4 regions of the Bacillus cereus group sp. BfR-BA-01430 genome follow, and region 4 is predicted to be linked to each of the others. Evidence: riboswitches for the same ligand, from Rfam matches in the RefSeq annotation. Region 4 holds a riboswitch; each other region holds the start of a gene.

Region 1 (5,712 bases), on a different contig from region 4:
CGATAATGCTGCATGGGACATTTTAGCAGGATACGATAGGATGGATTCAACAGCCCCTAAGCTTACAGCAAATACAGGTAGTTTTATTTTAGATAAAAATTGGCGCAATGCGTCTTCTGATTGTAATGAAAAGGATAAAACAGCTCCGCCAGATTTTGCTTGTGAACGTTGTATTTCATAACCGGAGTGAGATTCTAATCCCGGGTAATAGACATGTTGTATTTTGCTATGATTTTGGAAATAATGGGCGATTTTACTTGCGTTTATTGCTGAATGTTCAAGGCGTACATGCAATGTTTTCAGTCCGCGAAGTACAAGAGAGCTATCTTGAGGACTTAATATAGCCCCAAAAGCGTTTTGTAAAAAGCTAAGTTTTTGGGCGAGATTATGATCTTTTACAACAGCTAATCCAGCTGTTACATCACTATGCCCTGCGATAAATTTTGTTGCACTATGCAATACAACATCAGCTCCAAGATCCAGCGGTTTTTGAAATAGTGGTGTTAAAAATGTATTATCTACGAAAGTAAGTGCCCCAACAGATTTCGCTAACTTACAAACAGCGCGAATATCTGTTACTTTTAATAACGGATTAGATGGCGTTTCAATATAAAAAACTTTTGTATTTGCTTGTATATTTCGCTTTACGTCATCTACATTTGTCATATCGACAAATGTATGGGATATCCCATAACGCGATAGAACTTCTGTTACAATTCGGTAAGTGCCACCATATACATCTTCTGAGATGAGAACATGGTCTCCTTGTGAGAGAAGAAGAAAGGCAGTAGAAATGGCTGCAATGCCAGATGCAAAAGCAAATCCTTTTGTTCCTCCTTCAAGAAGAGCAATTATATCTTCAAGCGCTTCACGTGTAGGATTACCTGAGCGACTATAGTCGTATTTTCCAAAGGAATCTACATCAAACTGATGAAAAGTTGATGTATTGTAAATCGGAACGTTAACAGCACCGGTTTGTGCGTCATGTTTATACTTGTTATGCAGTAACAGTGTGTCTAAAGAGTAACTCATATTTTTACACCTTCTTTTGCATATTGAATTGCTTGCTGTAAGTCCTGAATTAAGTCGTCGCTATGTTCAATGCCAACGGAAAAACGAAGTAGACGATTGCATACACCTCGTGCAATTCGTATATCTGCTGGAATATCAGCATGTGTTTGTGTAGCTGGATATGTCATTAAACTTTCGACGCCACCTAAGCTTTCAGCAAATGTAATAATAGATAAAGATTGTAAGAAGGGATTGATCCATTTCTCATCGCGAAGACGAAAGGAAATCATGCCCCCTCTACCTGGATAAAATACGTCTGTTACACCGTCTTCTTCTTTTAAATAGGTCACAATTTTATTTGCATTTTCTTCATGTTGCTTCATCCGAAGTGCTAAAGTTTTCATTCCTCGTATTAATAACCATGAATCAAAAGGGTTAAGTACAGCGCCAGAAGCGTTATGGTAATGGGCAAGCTCCGCACAAAGTACATTTCCTTTTGCAACAACAAGACCGCTTAATACGTCGTTATGTCCGCCTAAATATTTTGTTGCGCTATGTAGAACGATATCAGCTCCATCAGTTAAAGGTTGCTGTATATACGGTGTATAGAAAGTATTATCTACAATGAGCAGTAAATCATGACGCTTTGCAACAGTTGCAACAGCTTGAATATCAGTTACTTGCATTAAAGGATTGGTAGGTGTTTCGATGAAAATTGCTTTTGTTTTAGAAGTAATTGCGTGTTCAATTTGCTCAATCGATTGTGTATCTACGTATCTACATCGAATATTCCACTTTTTCTCATGTTCCGAAAATAAACGATACGTTCCTCCGTATAAGTCTTCAGATACAATAAGTTCATCATCGGAGCGAAATAGAGAAAGAACAAGCAGAACAGCTGCCATTCCAGAACTACAGGCATAGCCTTGATCGCCTTTTTCTAAATCAGCAATTGCGCGTTCTACAAGACCGCGTGTAGGGTTGCCAGTTCGAGAATAATCAAAGCCAGTTGATTTTCCGATTCCTTCATGGCGATAGGCCGTTGAAAAATAAACGGGGGGATTTACCGTACCTGTACCCGCTTCACTGCGGTTTCCAATTTGAGCTAATGTTGTTTCGATTGTTGACATATCAACATTCCTCCTTTGTGAGATGAAAACTTAAGTCTATGGTAATAGGAAAATAAAAAAAGCCTTCAAAGAAGAAGGCTTTCATTCAAATAGAGTCTTCTTCTTATCTCTCAAATTACTCAATAATTTGCTGGAATTAGCACCTTATTAACAAATTTGTTAATGGTTGCTGAGGTGTCGTAGGGCCAGTCCCTCTACCTCTCTAGATAAGAATACTTTGTATGAAATTTTATTATGTGTTTAACTTTACAACAAAAGGTAAAAGAATTGCAACTTTATTTTGAATATTTTTTAATTTTTTATATTTTTATTGACTTTCCTTTTTTTGCATGCTAATTTTATTAGAAAATCAGCAAATTTTGTTAAAAGGAGAACGGATTTCCTTTTCATAACATAAATAAATAGTAAGGACAAACTCTTATTAAGAGCGGTGGAGGGAAAAGGCCCTGTGAAACCCGGCAACCTTCAAACAATACGTTTGAAACGGTGCTAATACCTGCAAAACAAGTCGTTTTGCGTGATAAGAGGTGGATTGATAAAGTCCCCCTCTTCAAGGTGAAGAGGGGGACTTTTTATATTGATAGAAAAGAGGGAGATAAGTGAAATTACTAGATTTGTTATCAAAAGGGATTGTAATTGGTGATGGAGCAATTGGTACATTACTGCATTCACACGGACTACAAAGTAGTTTTGAAGAGTTAAATATATCAGATCCAGATTTAATTGTATCGATTCATAAACAATACGTAGCTGCTGGAGCTGATGTGATCCAAACAAATACATATGGTGCAAATGAGGCGAAATTGCGTACATATGGCTTAGAAAATCAAGTTGTACAAATTAATAGAGCAGCAGTAAAGCTCGCGAAAGCAGCAGTTAAGGAGCAAAATGCGATTTTAGGAACGATTGGTGGAATGAAACATATTGGTGCCGTTACGACAACGAATATAGAGCGAGAATTTATGCTACTTGAACAGGCTGGAGCGTTAATAGAAGAAGAGGTAGATGGGCTACTGCTTGAAACATTTTATGATGAATTTGAGCTCATACATGCTATCAAAGTCCTAAGGAAACAAACAGATATTCCGATTGTTGCACAATTAGCACTTCATGAGGCTGGTACGACCCAAAATGGAAATGATGTGAATGAGATATTAGCACAACTCATACATGATGGTGCAAATGTGGTCGGCCTAAATTGTCAATTGGGACCGCTTCCTATGACGGAAGCTTTAAGAATGATCTCGATTCCGAAAGACGGTTATTTATCTGCTTATCCAAATGCTGGACTTCCAAATTATATAGAAGGACGCTATATATACGAAGGAAGTCCGGCTTACTTTGAGACGATGACACCAAAGTTTATTGAACAAGGGGTTCGTTTATTAGGAGGTTGTTGTGGTACAACACCGGCACATATTGAAAGAATGAAACGTGCAATTACCAATCAAGTACCTGTTATAGAGAAGATGGTTGTTTTAAGGCCACAAGTCATTCATGTACACTCGGAGCGCTCCCGATCGCATAGTACTCTTGCCGAGAAAGCGAAAAAACAAACGACAGTTGTCGTTGAACTAGATCCACCTAAAACATTGGATACACAGCGTTTTTTTGAAGGAGCGAAAGCATTAAAGCGAGCAGGTGCTGATGCGATTACATTAGCTGATAATTCGTTAGCTTCACCGCGCATTTCAAATATGGCGATGGGAGCGTTATTAACGAAGCACGATATACCAGTACTTACTCATTTAACGTGCCGAGATCACAATGTAATTGGATTACAATCGCATCTACTTGGATTATCAGCGCTAGGAATGGAAGAAGTACTCGCTTTAACAGGTGATCCAGCTCGGGTTGGTGATTTTCCAGGGGCTACTTCTGTATATGATGTATCGTCTATTGAGCTTATTAAGATGATTCAGGAGATGAATGATGGTCGATCCATTTTAGGGAAATCGATTGGTCCGGCAACAAGGTTTTCTGTCGGAGGGGCATTTAATCCACATGTAAGACATTTAAAAGCTGCAGTAAAGCGGATGGAAAGAAAAATTGCAGCGGGTGCTGAATATTTCTTAACGCAGCCCATTTATGATAAGGCGTTGATTTATGAAGTATACGAAGAAACGAAACATTTAGAACAACCTATTTTTATTGGAGTTATGCCTCTAGTAAGCAAACGGAATGCAGATTTTCTTCATTTTGAAGTACCGGGGATTACGCTTCCAGATCACGTGCGAGAAAGAATGGGAGAACATGAAATAGAAGCGGATGCGATTGAAGAAGGGATCGGTATTGCACAGGAGTTAATTGATGAAGCATTGAAATATTTTCATGGCATTTACCTTATTACGCCATTTTTAAAATATGAGATTACAGAACATCTTGTGAAATATGTAAAGGAAAAACAAGAAGCGAGAGAGGAAGTAAGAAATGAGACGGATTGAAGAAAGGTTGCAGCAAGAAATCTTAATATTAGATGGTGCAATGGGAACGATGATTCAACAAGCCGATTTAATAGCTGATGATTTCGGTGGTGAAGAATACGAAGGATGTAATGAATATTTAGTAAAGACAAGACCAGATCTTATTTTGAATATCCATAAGGCCTATATTGATGCCGGTGCGGATATCATTGAGACCAATACATTCGGTGCGACGAATATCGTATTAAGTGATTATAAATTGTCTCATTTAGATGAAGAGTTAAACGAAAGAGCGGCACTTTTAGCAAGGCAAGCTGTGAAAGAAAGTCAAAAAGAAGTATATGTAGCTGGTGCAATGGGACCAACAACGAAGGCGATTAGTGTCACGGGTGGTGTAACTTTTGAAGAGTTAATGGAAGCTTATACAAGGCAAGCAAGAGGATTGCTACGCGGAGGGGTCGATCTATTGCTTGTTGAGACAAGTCAAGATATGCGCAATGTAAAAGCAGCCTATTTAGGAATTCAAAATGCATTTGAACAGTTACATCAAACAGTGCCTCTTATGATTTCTGGGACGATTGAGCCGATGGGAACAACTTTAGCAGGACAAACAATTGAGGCGTTTTATTTATCGGTGGAACATATGAAGCCATTATCAGTTGGACTAAATTGTGCAACTGGACCAGAATTTATGCGCGAACATATTCGGTCTCTTTCTGAGTTGTCAGAATGCTATATTTCTTGTTATCCCAATGCAGGTCTTCCTGATGAAGATGGTCATTATCATGAGTCGCCCGCTTCACTTGCTGAAAAGGTGAAAAGTTTTGCTGAAGAAGGATGGATTAATATTATTGGAGGTTGTTGTGGCACCACACCAGAACATATAAGAGCAATAAAGGAGACGTTATTATCTTGTAAGCCTCGTCAGTACAATGAGCGAGCAGGGCATGGAATTAGTGGCCTAGAGGCATTGCAATATGATGATTCGATGAGACCATTATTTGTTGGAGAAAGAACGAATGTAATTGGCTCAAGAAAGTTTAAACGATTAGTAGCGGAAGGGAATTTTGAAGAGGCAGCAGAAATTGCACGAGCGCAAGTGAAGAAAAACGCACATATTATCGATATTTGTATGGCAGATCCCGATC
Region 2 (5,712 bases), on a different contig from region 4:
CGCTTGATTTAATAATAGATCGGCAAATTGTTCAGAATGATAACCATTTGGAACTGGTAACCAAGCAAAGAAGGACCCTTTTGGAGCCTTAACATTCCAGCCGATGGAATGACATGCCGAAATAAGAGCATTCCTCCTAGATTCATAGCGGTTCACTAATTCGGTTACACAAGTTTGCGAACTTAATAATGCTTCGCAAGCAGCTTCCTGAATAGCGCCGAAAAGACTAACATACATATGATCTTGCAGTAGATTAATCGTTTCGATGACACTTTCATTCCCAACTGCAAACGCGATGCGCCAACCAGCCATATTAAATGTTTTTGATAATGTATAAATTTCAATGCCTGTATTTTTAGCACCGTTAGCCTGTAGAAAACTGATCGGTTTTTTTGCATCAAAACCGATAGCGCCATAAGCAAAATCATGCACAACTAAAATGTTATGTTCATTTGCAAAACGGACTGTTTCTTCAAAAAATTCTTTTGAAGCGATCGCACCAGTTGGATTGTTTGGATAATTTAAAAACATTAATTTTGCCTGCTTGACAGTATCTTCGCTTATTTTCATGTAATCCGGTAAAAAATGATTCTCTGCTAATAGTGGCATTGTTTCAAGCTTTGCCTTCGCTAAAGCAATACCAGATAAATAGTCAGGATATCCAGGATCAGGAACAAGAATTGTTTCACCAGGATTTGTAAAACAAAGTGGCAATTCTACTAATCCCGCTTTTCCACCAAATAAAATCGCAACTTCTGTTTTTGGATTTATTTTTACCCCGTATTCACGTTCATAAAATATTGCAATAGCCTCTTTTAAGCTGTTATGTCCACGAAATGGTGGATATTTATGATGAAGCCCCTTTTCTGCTGCATGTTGTAAAGATTTTACGATATGCGGCGGTGTTGGTTGATCGGGATTCCCTTGCCCTAAGTTGATGACATCATGTCCAGCTTCTATTACTTTATTGACTTTTGCGACAAGTGAAGCGAAAAATTGTGTTGGAAGTGATGTCATAAGCTTGGAAGGTTGAAAATCTTTCATACTTTCCACCTCTTTTGAAAGTTGTTACAATTCTAGTGACAAATGATATAATCTTTCCAAGATTTTGTAAAGAGAAAAATAAAGAATGGGGCTGAAAAAATGAAAGTCGCATGTATTCAAATGGATATTGTTTTTGGTGATGTAACTTTAAATGTAGAGCACGCAGAGAAAAAAATAGAAGAGGCAATGAAAGAGAAACCAGATGTAATTGTATTGCCTGAACTTTGGACAACAGGATATGATTTGAAGCGACTTCCTGAAATTTCGGATAAGGACGGAAAACAAACAAAAGAAGTGCTTTCAAAATGGGCAAAAGAATTTAGCGTGAACATTGTCGGCGGTTCTGTTGCAAAGCAGACAGAGAAAGGTGTTACAAATACGATGTATATTATAAATCGCCAAGGAAACGTACAACATGAATATAGCAAAGTGCACTTGTTTCAATTAATGAACGAACATAAGTATTTAATAGCAGGACATGAAACAGGAGAATTTACTTTAGATGAAGTTCAGTGCGGAGGGGTTATTTGCTATGATATTCGTTTTCCAGAATGGATACGCGTACATACTGCTAAAGGAGCAAAAATCGTATTTGTAGTAGCAGAATGGCCGCTTGTTCGCATTGAGCATTGGCGTTTATTACTGCAAGCGAGAGCAATTGAAAATCAATGTTATGTCGTAGCGTGTAATCGAGTAGGAAAAGATTCAAATAACGTGTTTGGCGGTCACTCGCTTATTATTGACCCATGGGGGAAAATTGTCGCGGAGGCACAAGAAGGAGAAATCATTCTTTATGGACATATAGAGCTAGAAAAGATAGAAGAGGTCCGAAAAGGAATTCCCGTCTTTATGGATCGCCGTTTGGAATTGTATAAATAAAAAGATTGACAAATGATTTTTATTCTTGTTATAGTCTTCATCAGAAAGTTAAAAATTCGAATAAGTCGTACAACTCTTATCAAGAGCAGGTGGAGGGATTTGGCCCTATGAAACCCAGCAACCGACCGTAATACCATTGTGAAATGGGGCGCTTATGCGCCAAAAAGGCACGGTGCTAATTCCAGCAGAAAATGAATTTTCTGGCAGATAAGAGGGGAGAAGATACACTTCAAACCTCTTTCTTCATGGAAAGAGGTTTTTCTTATGTTGAGGAAACCTCTGAATTAAAAAGGAGGATGAGACAGTGGGATATTATACATTAACGGAAGAAACAGCAGTACAATATGTCAAAGAGCAGGGATATTTTGAAAAAGAAGCAACAATCGTTTGCCGAGAAATAGGGGATGGGAACTTAAATTATGTATTCCATCTTCATGATGGGGAGCAAGGAATCATTGTAAAGCAAGCACTTCCATATGCAAAAGTAGTTGGTGAAAGTTGGCCGCTTTCGCTTAATAGGGCAACCATTGAAAGTTCGGCATTACAAATTTTTGCTAAGTATGTGCCAGAATTTGTTCCAAAAGTATACGGACATGACAAAGAATTGGCTGTAATAGTGATGGAAGATTTATCATCTTTGACAATTGCACGTAAAGGGTTCATCGAAGGAGAAGAGTATCCATTATTGTCTGAGCATGTAGGTCGTTTTTTAGGGAAAGTGCTATTTTATACTTCGGATTTTGGACTGAATGCCGAAGAAAAAAGAGTGTTAGATGGAAAATTTATAAACCCTGATCTTTGTAAAATTACAGAAGATCTCGTTTTTACAGATCCGTTTGGAAATTACGAGACAAACGACTATGAGACGGAACTTCGGTCTGTTATAGAAGAGCTTTGGTGTGATAAAAATTTAAAACTGCAAGTTGCGCAATATAAATATAAATTTTTAACGAGAAAGGAAGCTTTAATTCACGGGGATTTACATACAGGAAGCATTTTTGCTTCTTCACAAGAAACGAAAATCATTGATCCTGAGTTTGCAACTTTCGGCCCGCTTGGATTCGATTTAGGACAGTTTATAGCAAATTTATTATTAAATGCCTTATCAAGAGAAGAGAAACGAGAAATTATATTTTTTCATATTAAAAAAACATGGGGCTATTTCGTAGATACATTTACAAAACTTTGGATATTGGAAGGCGTTGAAACGTATACGAAGGAAAAGCAATGGCTTCCGATTGTTCTGCAACATATTTTTCGTGATGCGGTTGGATTTGCTGGTTGTGAAGTTATACGTAGAACGGTAGGCTTGGCACATGTAGTAGATTTAGATGGAATTGTTGACAAGGATAGAAGAATACAAGTAAAAAAACAAGCTCTATATTTGGGTAGAAGTCTATTATTACATCAACCAAAGGGTGCAGATATTCAAGTATTCAAAACGTTATTTCAACATATTGTTTCTGAAGGAGGAATAAGAGTGTGAATACAACCGTTGCAGTTCCAAGAGCGATAAGTTGGAAAGGTGATTCTATTGCTATTTTGAATCAAACGAAGTTACCGCATGTTACGGAATATAAAACATTAACAAGTATTGAAGATGTTTGGAAAAGTATTGTTATGCTAGAGGTGAGAGGTGCGCCAGCGCTTGGTATTATAGCTGCTTTTGGATTAGCTTTAGCTGCTCAAAAATATGAAGCTATAAATATAGTGGAATTCAAAGCAAATTTCAATCGAGACTGTAATTATTTAGGGACTTCGCGCCCGACAGCGGTTAATTTATTTTGGGCTATCGACCGTATGAGAGCTGCGATTGAAGAAGTATCCACGATAAAGACAGCACGAAAAATATTAGAAGAGGAAGCGCTACAAATTCAACAAGAAGATGAACAAGTGTGCCGGAGTATTGGAGAACATGCGTTAACATGTTTCCGAGACGGCGACCGTATTTTAACAATTTGTAATGCAGGTAGTATTGCGACTGCTCGTTATGGCACGGCATTAGCACCATTTTATATCGGAAAAGAAAAAGGAATTCATTTACATGCTTATGCTTGTGAAACAAGACCTGTTTTACAAGGGGCACGCTTGACCGCATGGGAGTTGAAAGAAGCTGGTATTGATGTAACGCTTATTACAGATAATATGGCTGCCCATACAATTCAAACAAAGAACATCTCTGCTATTATTGTAGGAGCGGATCGAATTGTGGCAAATGGAGATACTGCAAATAAAGTAGGGACTTTAAATTTAGCTATATTAGCAAAACATTATCAAGTTCCTTTTTATGTTGCTGCTCCTTTGTCTACATTTGATATGAAAAAGAAAACAGGGAATGAAATCATAATCGAAGAGCGGGATGAGACAGAAGTAACAAAGATAAACGGACAACAAATTGCCCCGGCTGGAATTCATATATATAATCCAGCATTTGATATAACACCTCATGAATTCATTTCAGGAATCATTACCGAGAAAGGGATTTTACAGGGAGATTATACAAAAGAAATTGCTTCTTTATTTGAAAAGTAACCTTGTGCAAGGGAGTTTGTTATTTCTATGCCCCTATTTCTTGTACATACTTATGTATATAAGAGAAAGGGGGAAAAAAGGTGGAAGAATGGATATCGATGATTGGCAACGTAGGGTTTCCGATTGTTGTGACATTATATTTACTACACCGCATTGAAAATAAGTTGGATGGTGTCATTGTCGCAATCGAGAAACTCCCGCAGCAAATGAAAGGATATGAAGCACCTTACGAACCGAAATAAGAAAGAGCCCGCCTAAAAAAAATCTTTTAGGGCGGGCTCTTTTCAGAAAAATTATTGGGCTGTATAGCCTCCATCAATCACAACGGCTTGTCCAGTTATTCCTTTTGCTTGTTCACTGGCTAAAAATAAAGCATAGTTAGCAATCTCTTGTACTTCCAGTAATCGTTTTTGCGGCACAAGAGGATAAATAACATCTTCTAATACGCGTTCAAGTGGTACATTTCTCGTATGAGCTAAGTCTTGGAGTTGATTGCGAACAAGAGGAGTATCAACGTATCCTGGACAAAGAGCATTTGCTGTAATTCCATGCGTTGCCCCTTCTAACGCAGCTACTTTTGTTAATCCAATTACACCGTGTTTGGCACTATTATAAGCAGCTTTTCCAGCAAATCCAACGAGTCCATTAACCGAGGCAATATTAATAATGCGTCCATATTGTTGTTTTTTCATAATAGGAAAGGTATGTTTTATTGCGATAAACGGTGCAATCTGCATAATTTTAATAAGAAGCTCGAACGTATCAGTTGGAAATTCATCAATGGGGGAAACATGTTGCATACCAGCGTTATTGATTAGGACATGTAACGAACCAAATTCTGCTACTGTTTTAGCAATGGCTTCCTCGATTTCTTGCTCAGATGTCACGTCACATTTTAATCCAATTGCTGTATGGCCCATCTTTTGTAACTGTTCAGCCGCACTTTTAGCGCGCTCTTCAAGGCGATCGCTCACGACAACTTTTGCTCCTTCTTTTGCAAAGGCAGCAGCCATTTCATACCCAATACCACTCGCAGCACCTGTTAGAAAAATAACTTGGTTTGTAATCATGATGAAATACACTCCTTTATATGAGATAAGATTTGTCTTACTTGCATTATTTAGAGAGTATAGAATGAAAATCCTGCAAACATTTGGAGAAAAACAGTTAGCTATATTGTTTTACAAAATAGTCTTTGCTATACTATTTTGTAAAGCAAGATACTTATGCGTATCTATCTTGTTATACAAGATAGAG
Region 3 (5,712 bases), on a different contig from region 4:
TAACGGAAACGATGAAAGAGTGGCATCAAGCATTAGCTTATGAAATGAAACATTGGAAAACGATAGGTGGAAGTAAAATTTCTATCATAAATGGTCGTTTTTTATATACAGATTACGAAAATACAGTTTACGTATTTCAGCTTATTTCAGAAGTAAGCTTACCTGAAGGTTCACCCATTCGAATTGAGTTCGATGGTGAAGAAGCAACAGGGGAAGTATTATCAGTACATGGATTAGAAATAGAATTGAAATTAAATGATTATATTCAAGGTGAAATAAGAGAAGCTGTTTTATACAGTGAACCGTGGCAACTGTTAGAACAACTTCAGGAGCGATTAAAAGAAGCGAGAAAAGAAAAACAGAAGCGTCAACGTATAAGACGTTTATTAGATGGAACGAGCGCACCGAAACATATTGAAAAAATGAAAAATCCGAAAAATGAATTAGCGTATCGAGCATTTTACAATGCGACAACATACGTTTGGGGGCCACCTGGAACAGGGAAGTCGTATAATTTATCACGGATTATTTCTGCGCATTATCAAAAAGGAAAATCAGTTCTTGTATTAGCTCATAGTAATGCGGCAGTGGATGTGTTGATGAGCGAAGTTACGAAGCAAATGGAGAAGAAGAATAAATGGACGCCAGGAGAAATTGTTCGTTACGGTTTTAGCCAACATGAACATATACGTAATCACGAGACATTACTTGCTTCAAGACTTGTGGAAACGACAAATGGTTCATGGGGGGAAGAAAGACTTTATTTAGAAGAGATGCGTCAAGATTTGCGTGAAAAAATACTATCTTATAAAGCGACTGCTTCTGATAAGAAACGTATGCAAGAAATTGAAGGTGAACTTCGAAAACAGAGGGCGAAAATGAAAGAAGTAGAAAGAGAGTATATTGAAAATGCACAAGTAATTGGTGCGACATTATCAAAATGCGCAATTGATGCGCTGATTTATGAACGCACATTTGATTTAGTTATAGTAGATGAAGTCAGTATGGCATATGTTCCGCAAATTGCTTTCGCAGCTTCACTTGGAAAACGAATTGTCATCTGCGGAGATTTCTTGCAGCTGCCGCCAATCGCAATGGCGAACCATGAGCTTGTTCGAAAGTGGCTTGGTGAAGATATATTTTATCATGTGGGAATTGTAGAATCTGTTAATCAATCAGAAGCACATCCCAATGTATATATGTTGCAGGAACAAAGACGGATGCATGCGGATATCGCAAAATTTACAAATTCATTTATATATAAAAATAGAGTCTATGATCATCCGTCTGTTTCAAAGCGTAAAGAACTAGCAAAATTACAACCGTTCGCAAACGAGGCAACTGTTTTATTTGATACAAGCTTAATGGGGGCTTATTCTTTAAAAGATGCTGCTTCCGGATCGCGTTTTAATATGATGTCTGGCTTAGTGGCGATGCAAATGATTTTAATCGGAGTATTAGATGGTGTTCAATCCATTGGTGTTGTGACGCCATATCGAGCGCAGTCCCGCTTTTTATCAACATGTATAAGAGAGATATTGCAAAAAACGAAATATCAAAATGTGCCAGTTTTAGCAGCAACAGTTCATAAATTTCAAGGTTCTGAAAGGGATATGATACTATTTGATACGGTTGATAGTTACCCACAAGAGCGCCCTGGTGTACTATTTTTTGATCATAAAAACCATCGCCTTGTGAATGTTGCCGTAACAAGGGCGAGAGGGAAGTTCATTCAACTGTCAGATTGTCAATATATGCGTAAAAATCTTTCAAGAAAACAAGCATTATCACAATTAACGGCTCATATAGAGCGCCACGGAAATGTGTATGATCGCACAACGTCACGTCAAGTATGGGAGCGGAAAATTACGAAGCGCTTACGTTGGTTTATGGAAATGAATTTAGAGGAACCGAAAGGGTTGCTAAAAGATATTTTGGCGGCAAAACGAAAAATTGTTCTATCGTTGCCAAGTACAAGAAAAATCGATAAGAGAGTATGGCAAGCGTTAATGCGCACGAATGCACAAGTAATAATTTATAGTGATGGCCCTATTCCGTTAAAAAACGCAAGAGTACAAAGACAAAATAAATCATTCCCGTTTGTAGTCATTGATGATGAAATTTTTTGGGCAGGAGCTCCGTTAACATCGCAAATGATGTTTGAAGGGAGCCCGGAATTTCCGTATATATGTGCAAGATTGCAAGCACCTGAAACAATTGGTGTATTAACAGGATTTTTAGATATTCGGTAAAATCCGATAGGAATTCCTTGACATTTACTCGGAATAACAATAGAATAAAAATAATTTAATATAATTTTATGAAAATTCTTATCACGAGAGGTGGAGGGACTGGCCCTATGAAGCCTCGGCAGCGGATTCTTTATGAATACTGTGCCAATTCCAGCAAGTAATAGACTTGAAAGATAAGAAAGAAGCGTAGTTTGAATGTATATGCGAAAGCCTCTTTCTATCTTTTAGGAAAGAGGCTTTTTTTACGTGTAAATAAAAGGAGGAGTAAAGGGAATGGGAACAACACAAGTAACATCACATCGTAACATCATTCAAGAGAGTATTGAAAAAAACAAAGAAAAGTATATTCAAACAAGCCATGCTATTCATGCGAATCCTGAAATCGGTAATCAAGAATTTTTCGCATCTCGAACGTTAAGTTTACTACTCGGCAGCGCAGGATTTCAATTGCAACACAATATCGCTGGACATGAAACGGGTTTTATTGCAAGGAAAAGTTCAGGGAAATCAGGGCCTACAATCGCCTTTTTAGCAGAGTATGATGCATTGCCTGGACTAGGTCATGCTTGTGGTCATAATTTAATTGGAACAATTAGCGTGGCGGCAGCGATTGCTTTATCAGAAACGCTTGAAGAGATTGGCGGTGAGATTGTTGTGTTTGGTACGCCAGCGGAAGAAGGGGGACAAAATGGAAGTGCAAAAGCTAGCTATGTGAAAGCAGGATTATTTCATCATGTTGATGCGGCGCTTATGATTCATCCTAGTGGAAAAACAGCAACAACAAGTCCGTCTCTTGCGGTAGATCCACTTGATTTTCACTTTTACGGGAAATCAGCGCATGCAGCAGCTTCACCGGAGGAAGGGATTAATGCATTAGACGCCATTATTCAACTGTACAATGGTATTAATGCACTTCGCCAACAGCTACCTGCGGATGTGAAAATTCACGGTGTGATTACAGAAGGAGGAAAGGCTCCAAATATTATTCCAGATTATGCAGCGGCTCGTTTCTTTATTCGTGCAGCAACGCGGAAAAGATGTACAGAAGTGATGGAAAAGGTGAAAAATATTGCACAAGGAGCGGCATTAGCTACTGGGACAACAGTAAAAATAGATCCATTTCAAAATGAAATTGATGAGTTGCTTATAACAAAAACATTGAATGAAGTAGTTGCTGAAGAATTAGAATTGCTTGGAGAAATCGTGCATCGAAAAGAAAGATTTGGTATTGGATCAACAGATGCAGGGAACGTCAGTCAAGTTGTTCCAACAATCCATCCATATATCAAAATTGGTCCAGACGATTTAATCGCTCATACGAATGAGTTTAGAGAAGCCGCTCGTTCTGAACTGGGAGATAAGGCGCTCATTACAGCTGCGAAAGCGCTCGCTTATACAGCATATCGTTTAATGACAGAAGAAGGAACGCTTGAGCAGGTGAAAGAAGAATTTAAAGAAGTGAAAAGAAATCAATAAAAGAACGGGGAAGAAAGAAGTTTGAAGGTATCTTTAAACTTCTTTCTGTTTTTTATAAAATATGAAATCCGTACAAAAGGAATCGAGTAGATTCATGAGAAAATGAGAAAGAGTACGTACAGCTGGATTGTGTCGCTCATAATCCGAAGTTAAATGTTTTTTACCAAAAGCACGGATATAAATATCGAAAAGATTGAACAAATAACTTTTCATTCAAGATTATTTCTTACAGTTCTCTTATATCCTTTCAGTTGTTATTCAAAATATTACAGTAAAAAAGGAATATAAAATATTTGTGCAGAATATTTAGAAAACTGGAGGTGTAAGAGAAATGAGTCAAATTGAATTAGAAAACAAAGTCTTAAAAGCAACAGCAGAGAAAGGAATTATCATTCGTTTCATTTTCGCTAGTTTTGTGGGAATATTTCTGTTTTTTGTGCCTGTTACAATCAATGGTACTTCATCTATTATGATTGACCATATTGTATCGTGGATTCGATCAGCCACTTCATTAACTGTACCGTATTATGCTTTTGGTGTGATGGTAATTGGTGCGATTTATCCTTTTTACACGAAGAAATGGAAGGCATCATTTGTGGATATTTGCTTTTCTTTTTTGAAAGTGATTGGAGTTATATTTGGGGCATTATATTGTTTGAAAGTAGGACCAACTTGGTTTTTTGCGCCGGATGTAGGACCATTTTTGTATGAAAAGTTAGTTATATCAGTAAGTTTACTCGTTCCAATCGGTTCGGCATTTTTATCGCTATTAGTAGGATATGGCTTACTTGAATTCATCGGTACGTTTTGTCGACCAATTATGAGGCCGTTATGGAAGACGCCAGGGCGCTCTGCGATTGATGCGGTTGCTTCATTTGCTGGAAGTTATTCAATTGCTCTTCTTATTACAAATCGTGTTTTTAAAGAAGGAAAGTACACGATAAAAGAAGCGGCGATTATCGCAACTGGTTTTTCAACTGTATCTGCCACATTTATGATCATCATTGCAAAAACATTAAATATTATGCACATATGGAATTTATATTTTTGGACCACGCTTATCGTAACATTCATTGTAACCGCTATCACGGTCAGAATCCCACCACTTCGAACAAAACCAGATACATATATTACAAAAGAAGGGTTTCCAGAGACAGTCTACCAAGAAAGAATGTTTACACGCGCTTGGGAAGATGCGCTGGAAGTTTCGAAATCAGCACCGAGTATACTGAAAAATATTGCAATCAATTTAAAAGATGGGTTCATTATGACAATGGGAATTTTGCCATCTATTATGTCTGTTGGATTAATCGGAATCTTATTGGCAAAATATACACCAGTGTTTGATTGGATTAGCTATATGTTTTATCCATTTACGTTATTGATGCAAGTTCCAGAAGCTGATTTGGCGGCGAAAGCAGCTTCAGTTGGAATCGCTGAAATGTTTTTGCCATCTTTGCTCGTAACAAGTGCACCGCTCGTTACGAAATTTGTTATCGCAGTTGTCTCGGTATCTTCTATTCTCTTTTTCTCAGCTTCAATTCCTTGTATTTTATCTACAGATATTCCGTTAAAAGTTTCTGAACTTGTCATTTTATACGTAGAAAGAACAATTTTAACTTTGCTAATTATTACGCCAATTGCCTATGTATTGTTGTAACGAAAGGCTCACAAAAAGTGGGCCTTTTGAAAGTGTTTGAATGGAGTTTTACATATTTCCGCCATTGTAGGGCAGTCCAACTGGTGCTAATTAATTATCAGTGTGGGTGAAGAAAAGTTTCTCTTTAGGGGAATGATTTTTCAGATTTGTTATAAAGGACAAGTGGATTTTTCAAAGAATAAAATGAAATATAAAAATTTTGACAGTATATTTGTTTTTGATTACCATTTAGCTAGACATAGAGAAAAGGAGAAGAACTTATGGAACTCAACAAGGACAGAGTAAAGTTACGACTTATGGATAGAAATGATATTGAAACATTAT
Region 4 (5,712 bases):
AGTGCCTTTTCCGATAAAGTCCCATTTATCGATTTTTGTTTTATCAGGCGTTGGCATTGGAAGTTCAGTTGCTTGTGCAAGAGCTTGTAAGCGGAACTCAGTCAACCAAGCAGCTTCGTTTCCTTCGCTTGCGCGCTGACGGATTGTTTCTTGATCGAAAGGTAATGTACCGATTGTCATATTTATGCTCCTCTCTTACGCTTCTTGCTCTGCTGTTTCGTCTTCAATACCTAATTCTTTTTTGATCCAGTCATAACCTTCAGCTTCTAGACGTTGAGCAAGCTCAGGGCCACCAGATTTTACAATACGACCGTTCATCATAACGTGAACGAAGTCTGGAGTAATGTAGTTTAATAAACGTTGGTAATGCGTAATCATTAAGCAACCAAACTCTTCGCCGCGCATTTCGTTAATACCTTTAGATACAACTTTTAATGCATCGATATCAAGACCAGAGTCGATTTCATCTAAGATTGCAATTTTTGGCTCAATCATCATTAATTGAAGAATTTCGTTACGTTTTTTCTCACCGCCAGAGAAACCTTCGTTTAAGTAACGTTGTGCCATTTCTGGATCCATTTCTAGAAATTCCATGTTTTTATCTAATTTACGGATAAATTTCATAAGAGAAATTTCATCGCCTTCCTCGCGGCGTGCGTTAATTGCCGAACGTAAGAAGTCAGCGTTTGTTACTCCGCTAATTTCACTTGGATATTGCATTGCTAGGAATAGACCTGCTTGTGCACGCTCATCTACTTCCATTTCTAATACATCTTCACCATCGATGATGATGCTTCCTTCTGTTACTTCATATTTTGGGTGACCCATAATTGCAGAAGATAAAGTTGATTTACCTGTTCCGTTAGGTCCCATAATTGCGTGGATTTCTCCACCTTTCACTTCCAGGTTTACACCTTTTAAAATCTCTTTGCCATCGATTGATACATGTAAGTCTTTAACCGTTAATGTAGAACCAGCCATCTCAATACCTCCATTAATCCTCTATATACATTTTAAAAATTCCTAAAACATTCACATTCTCATTTTATTCTCATTCTAATTTTATATCAAATAAAATGATATCGCAAACGCTTAAAAAAAGTAATAATTTTTTCACAAATGTGTATAGATTTTTCCCTCACATTTTATTATGATACACCTTTCTTCTTATATATATAAAGAAAAAAGACCGAGAATTTCTCAGCCTTTTTTCTTGCCATTATTCTTTTACAGGAACAACTGCTCCCTTATATTCTTTCTTGATGAAATCTTCAATTTCTTTCGAGTGCAATACTTCTACAAGCGCTTTAATCTCTTTTTTATCTTTATCCCCTTTACGAACTACCACTACGTTTGTATATGGAGAATCGTTGCCTTCAAGCGCAATCGCATCTTTTCCTGGGTCTAATTTTGCATCAATTGCATAGTTTGAGTTAATTAAAATCGCATCGCCTTCCTTATTGTTATACACTTGTGACAATAGACCTGGTTCGATATCTGTTTTAAACTTCAAGCTCTTCGGATTCTCTGCAATATCTTTTGTTGTTGCTTTCACAGGATCTACGCCATCTTTAATTTTTAAAACGCCCTCTTTTTGTAAGATTGCTAAACCGCGTCCATGGTCAGCAACAGAGTTACTCATAATAACTGTTGCTCCATCTGGAAGTTCTTTTAAACTTTTATATTTTTGAGAATATACTCCAATCGGTTCTAAATGAATTTTACCCGCGATTTCAAACTTATACCCTTTATCCTTTATTTCTTTCTCCAAATAAGGAATATGCTGGAAGTAGTTTGCATCCAATTCTTTATCTGCTAATGATTTATTCGGTAATACATAATCTTGAAATTTTTCAATTTTGAGCTCAATGCCTTTTTTCTCAAGCAATGGTTTTGCCTTCTCTAAAATCTCAGCATGCGGTACATTAGAAGCACCGATCACAAGCTTATCTTCACTTTTCCCGCCGCAAGCTGTTAATCCAAAAATTGATGTCGTAATAAGTGCTGAAAGTAATAATTTTTTCATGCTGTTAACATCCTTCCCATTTTTTAATTGATTTATCGTTTATCAATTCGAGTTGTCGCAAAATCTCCAATAAATTGAATGAAGAACACAACAAGCAATACACAAATTGTCGCAACAATTGTCACATCATTGTTTCCCCGCTGAAATCCTTCTAAATATGCTAGTGTACCAAGTCCGCCAGCGCCAACAACACCTGCCATTGCTGTATAACCAACAAGTGCAATTGTCGTTACGGTAATACCAGATACAAGGGCTGGCAAAGATTCTGGAATTAATACTTTCCAAATAATTGTGCTTGTTTTCGCTCCCATTGCCTTTGAAGCTTCAATCACACCTTTATCAATTTCACGAAGCGCGATTTCAACCATTCTCGCATAGAATGGTGCTGCGCCAATGATTAAAGCAGGCAATGCTGCACTTGCCCCAAGAATGGTTCCAAGCAGAATCTTTGTAAACGGAATAAGTAGAATAATTAAAATGATGAACGGGATCGATCTAAAAATATTTACGAATGCCCCGATTACTGTATGAATCACTTTGTTTTCCCACAAGTTATCCTTCGCTGTCATAAAGAGCAATAATCCTAATATAAGTCCTAAAATAAATGTGGCAATTGCTGCGATTGCCGTCATGTATAATGTTTCTCCTGTTGCTTCTAGCATTTGATTCCAATCGACATTTGTGAGCAATTTATCCATGTGCAATCACCTCCAGCTCCACTTTCTCTTGATGAATTCCTGCTATTGCCTGCTGAATGGCTGCTTCTTCACCATTTAAATGGACAATTAAACTTCCGTACGCTCCATTATTTGTCTGCGCGATATTCCCTTGAAGCACGCTCACTTCTACATCATCTCGCCTCATTAACCCTTGTAACACTGGACGCTCTACAGAATCTCCAATAAATTGCAAACGAATGACTTTACCATCTGGGTATTTCTCTAATAAGTTTTCAATTGTTTCATTCGTATCTTCAGAATCTGTTAATTGCTGAACAAATCGCTTTGTAATCTCTTGCTGTGGATTACGAAATACCTCCAGTACAGGACCTGTCTCCACAATTTTCCCTTTTTCCATCACTGCGACACGATTACAAATCTTTTGGATCACATGCATTTCATGAGTAATAAGCACAATGGTTAAGTTAAGGCGCTTATTAATATCTAGTAGTAAGTCTAAAATTTGATCTGTTGTTTCCGGATCAAGCGCTGATGTTGCTTCATCACATAAAAGTACTTTCGGATTGTTAGCCAACGCTCTTGCAATCCCAACGCGTTGCTTTTGGCCACCGCTCAGTTGAGATGGATAGGCATCGCCTCTTCCGTCTAATCCGACAAGACGAATAAGCTCATCTACACGTTTCTTTCGCTCCTCTTTATCCACACCGGCAATCTCAAGAGGAAAAGCAATATTCTCACGAACAGTTCTTGACCAAAGTAAATTGAAATGTTGAAAGATCATCCCAATTTCTTGTCTTGCCTTTCGAAGCTCATTACCGGTAATTGCTGAAATCAAACGATTGGCAACTGTAATTTGACCAGAAGTTGGTTTCTCCAACTGATTAAACAAGCGAATTAACGAACTCTTACCTGCACCGCTATATCCGATAATCCCAAAGATTTCGCCTTCCTCTATTTTTAAATTGGCATGATCTACAGCAATCACATCACCGTTTTTTGACTGATATATCTTTTTCACATTTTCTAATAGAATCATGATGTTCACCCCTTTAATTAAAAAGCGTAAGCAGCTCGTTCAGAATGTAAGATGGATGTAGCTTCTGACGTAGAGGCGCTTTTTGCCTCGGAGAAAGAAGCGAAGCCACCGAACATTCTAGCTGCTGAAGCTAGATTTCGTAAAAAGCATAAGCGGCTCGTTCAGCTCTGATGGGCTAAGGTTCTCTCGCACAAAAGGTGCTTTTTACCTTTTCGTGCGGGAGGTTCTTAGACGCGAAGAGCTAGCCGCTGAAGCTGGATTTCATAAAAAGCGTAAGCAGCTCGTTCAAAATGACTCTCATATTTTTTTATTTTTGGTGTGAGAATATTGAACTATCGCTATCCGCTCAACTTTTTATCGATTTTTCCTGTTGTTTGAATGTCCTCCTCATTCAAACAACAAAAAACCTTTCTGCTTTACAATGAGCAGAAAGGTTTTTATGCGTATATCAACATAATCCTTTCTCTCATCTCTCAAAGCATTTGCTTTGCAGGAATTGGCACCATTTCAACAAAATCGTTGACGGTTGCCGGGCTTCATAGGGCACAGTCCCTCCACCTCTCTTGATAAGAGAAATCAGATTCAATTTTCTTCTGATTTGAAATTTATGAAATTGTCTATATTTTATGACTTGAATTTTATCAACATACATTCACTCTGTCAATAGAAAATTTCTTAAAAAGAAAAATTTCAGAATATTAAGCGCCCATTGGCATTGGTTTACAAATATGAAACATAGACTCCAATAATAGCATCGTGCGATATGTCCCAGCATAGTGTACACGGCCTTCATGAATCAGCTTTTGCAAACGAACATTCCCCGTAACTAATTGTTGTAAATCTTCTTCTTTAAAGCAATGGATTTGTTCGGTTCCTCTATCTCCTTTTAAAAGCTGTATATAATCCCTTGAAATTTGGAGGGAATGGCACTCATCTCCAAAATGAATACTAATGACTTTTCCTTCTTGACGCAGAAGAGGTTCTAAATGATATTGTTTATTAGCATGTGTTACAAATGATTGAAGCATTGAATATACATTCATTCTCATCACATCCTTCATATCACTTTCTACTAATACCTTTCCATTCCCTAAACATCAATCCTCTTACTTTCGCTCGACAAATACTGTATTGCCTCTGCCATTTCAACATATTTCCCAAGAAATGTGTCGAGGCGGCAAATTTTTTGCCGCCTACTGTAGTTCCTTATATAAATATTCAACTGAATGAAATGCATATATTTTCTTCTTCAAAGTTCCATTTTCAAATATGAGTAAACAAGGAACACTTTCTATCTCATATTCACGTGCTAAATGCGGAGCATAATTTAAATCTAACATGCCAACTTCTAAGTCAACAATCGCTGCTTCTACAACAGTTAACATTTTTTTCGCCAATTGGCATGTACCACACATTGGAGTATATACATATAACACTGTTTTTTCTTGATTCACTATTAGATTTGCGGCTTCAGCACCTGTCCAGTCAATCACTTCTATCATCATTCCTTACCGTAAATATTCTGTATAAACGTCAATGTCAGCTCCCCATAATACATTTGCTAAATGTGAAGACGGTGCAGTTGCTACTTCACGATATGAACGATCAATATAAATATGTTCAGCTTGCGGAAATTCCTTACGAAATTGCTTGCGAAGCTTTTCTCCTGCATCATCAGCATCCACTAGCACATATACTTCTTTATCAAAAAACTGATCAATGAGCTCATCCATTTTCGACAAACCAATTGTACCATTTGTACAAACAATTTCCACCGGCTCTCGAATAATAGATTCAATCTTTCTTCTATCTGATTTCCCTTCTACAATAATGACCTTTTCTACATAAACCATGTGTCATCACCCGATCACCATATACTATAAAACAACCTTACTTTAGTATATAGTATATTCGATATTTCCATCTTGTTTCCTGTTTATTTTTACAAAGAAAAGCGCAAGCGGCTCGCT

The links. A riboswitch is a leader RNA that binds a small molecule or an ion and turns the genes downstream of it on or off. The one in region 4 is predicted to bind S-adenosylmethionine.
Positions count from the first base shown of each region.
Region 1: another riboswitch for S-adenosylmethionine. It lies ahead of MR058_RS18165 (bifunctional homocysteine S-methyltransferase/methylenetetrahydrofolate reductase); the one in region 4 lies ahead of MR058_RS10715 (methionine ABC transporter ATP-binding protein).
Region 2: another riboswitch for S-adenosylmethionine. It lies ahead of mtnK (S-methyl-5-thioribose kinase); the one in region 4 lies ahead of MR058_RS10715 (methionine ABC transporter ATP-binding protein).
Region 3: another riboswitch for S-adenosylmethionine. It lies ahead of MR058_RS06840 (M20 family metallopeptidase); the one in region 4 lies ahead of MR058_RS10715 (methionine ABC transporter ATP-binding protein).

Region 1 is NZ_JAKUEW010000013.1:15,728-21,439, reverse strand. It holds gene metC (cystathionine beta-lyase) at 1-1,032, opposite strand, end outside; gene MR058_RS18170 (methionine biosynthesis PLP-dependent protein) at 1,029-2,141, opposite strand; SAM riboswitch class I at 2,242-2,354, opposite strand; SAM riboswitch class I at 2,557-2,668, shown strand; gene MR058_RS18165 (bifunctional homocysteine S-methyltransferase/methylenetetrahydrofolate reductase) at 2,741-4,585, shown strand; gene metH (methionine synthase) at 4,572-5,712, shown strand, end outside.
Region 2 is NZ_JAKUEW010000003.1:103,632-109,343, reverse strand. It holds gene MR058_RS08790 (pyridoxal phosphate-dependent aminotransferase) at 1-1,044, opposite strand, end outside; partial or broken gene MR058_RS08785 (carbon-nitrogen family hydrolase) at 1,059-1,923, shown strand; SAM riboswitch class I at 1,997-2,137, shown strand; gene mtnK (S-methyl-5-thioribose kinase) at 2,228-3,409, shown strand; gene mtnA (S-methyl-5-thioribose-1-phosphate isomerase) at 3,406-4,455, shown strand; gene MR058_RS08770 (YvrJ family protein) at 4,536-4,697, shown strand; gene MR058_RS08765 (3-hydroxybutyrate dehydrogenase) at 4,749-5,525, opposite strand.
Region 3 is NZ_JAKUEW010000002.1:462,076-467,787, reverse strand. It holds gene MR058_RS06845 (AAA domain-containing protein) at 1-2,252, shown strand, start outside; SAM riboswitch class I at 2,328-2,432, shown strand; gene MR058_RS06840 (M20 family metallopeptidase) at 2,526-3,728, shown strand; gene MR058_RS06835 (YjiH family protein) at 4,060-5,388, shown strand; gene MR058_RS06830 (GNAT family N-acetyltransferase) at 5,649-5,712, shown strand, end outside.
Region 4 is NZ_JAKUEW010000004.1:164,845-170,556, reverse strand. It holds gene sufD (Fe-S cluster assembly protein SufD) at 1-180, opposite strand, end outside; gene sufC (Fe-S cluster assembly ATPase SufC) at 196-981, opposite strand; gene metQ (methionine ABC transporter substrate-binding lipoprotein MetQ) at 1,220-2,026, opposite strand; gene MR058_RS10720 (methionine ABC transporter permease) at 2,059-2,724, opposite strand; gene MR058_RS10715 (methionine ABC transporter ATP-binding protein) at 2,717-3,742, opposite strand; SAM riboswitch class I at 4,206-4,315, opposite strand; gene MR058_RS10710 (hypothetical protein) at 4,441-4,785, opposite strand; gene MR058_RS10705 (thioredoxin family protein) at 4,936-5,244, opposite strand; gene MR058_RS10700 (toprim domain-containing protein) at 5,251-5,595, opposite strand.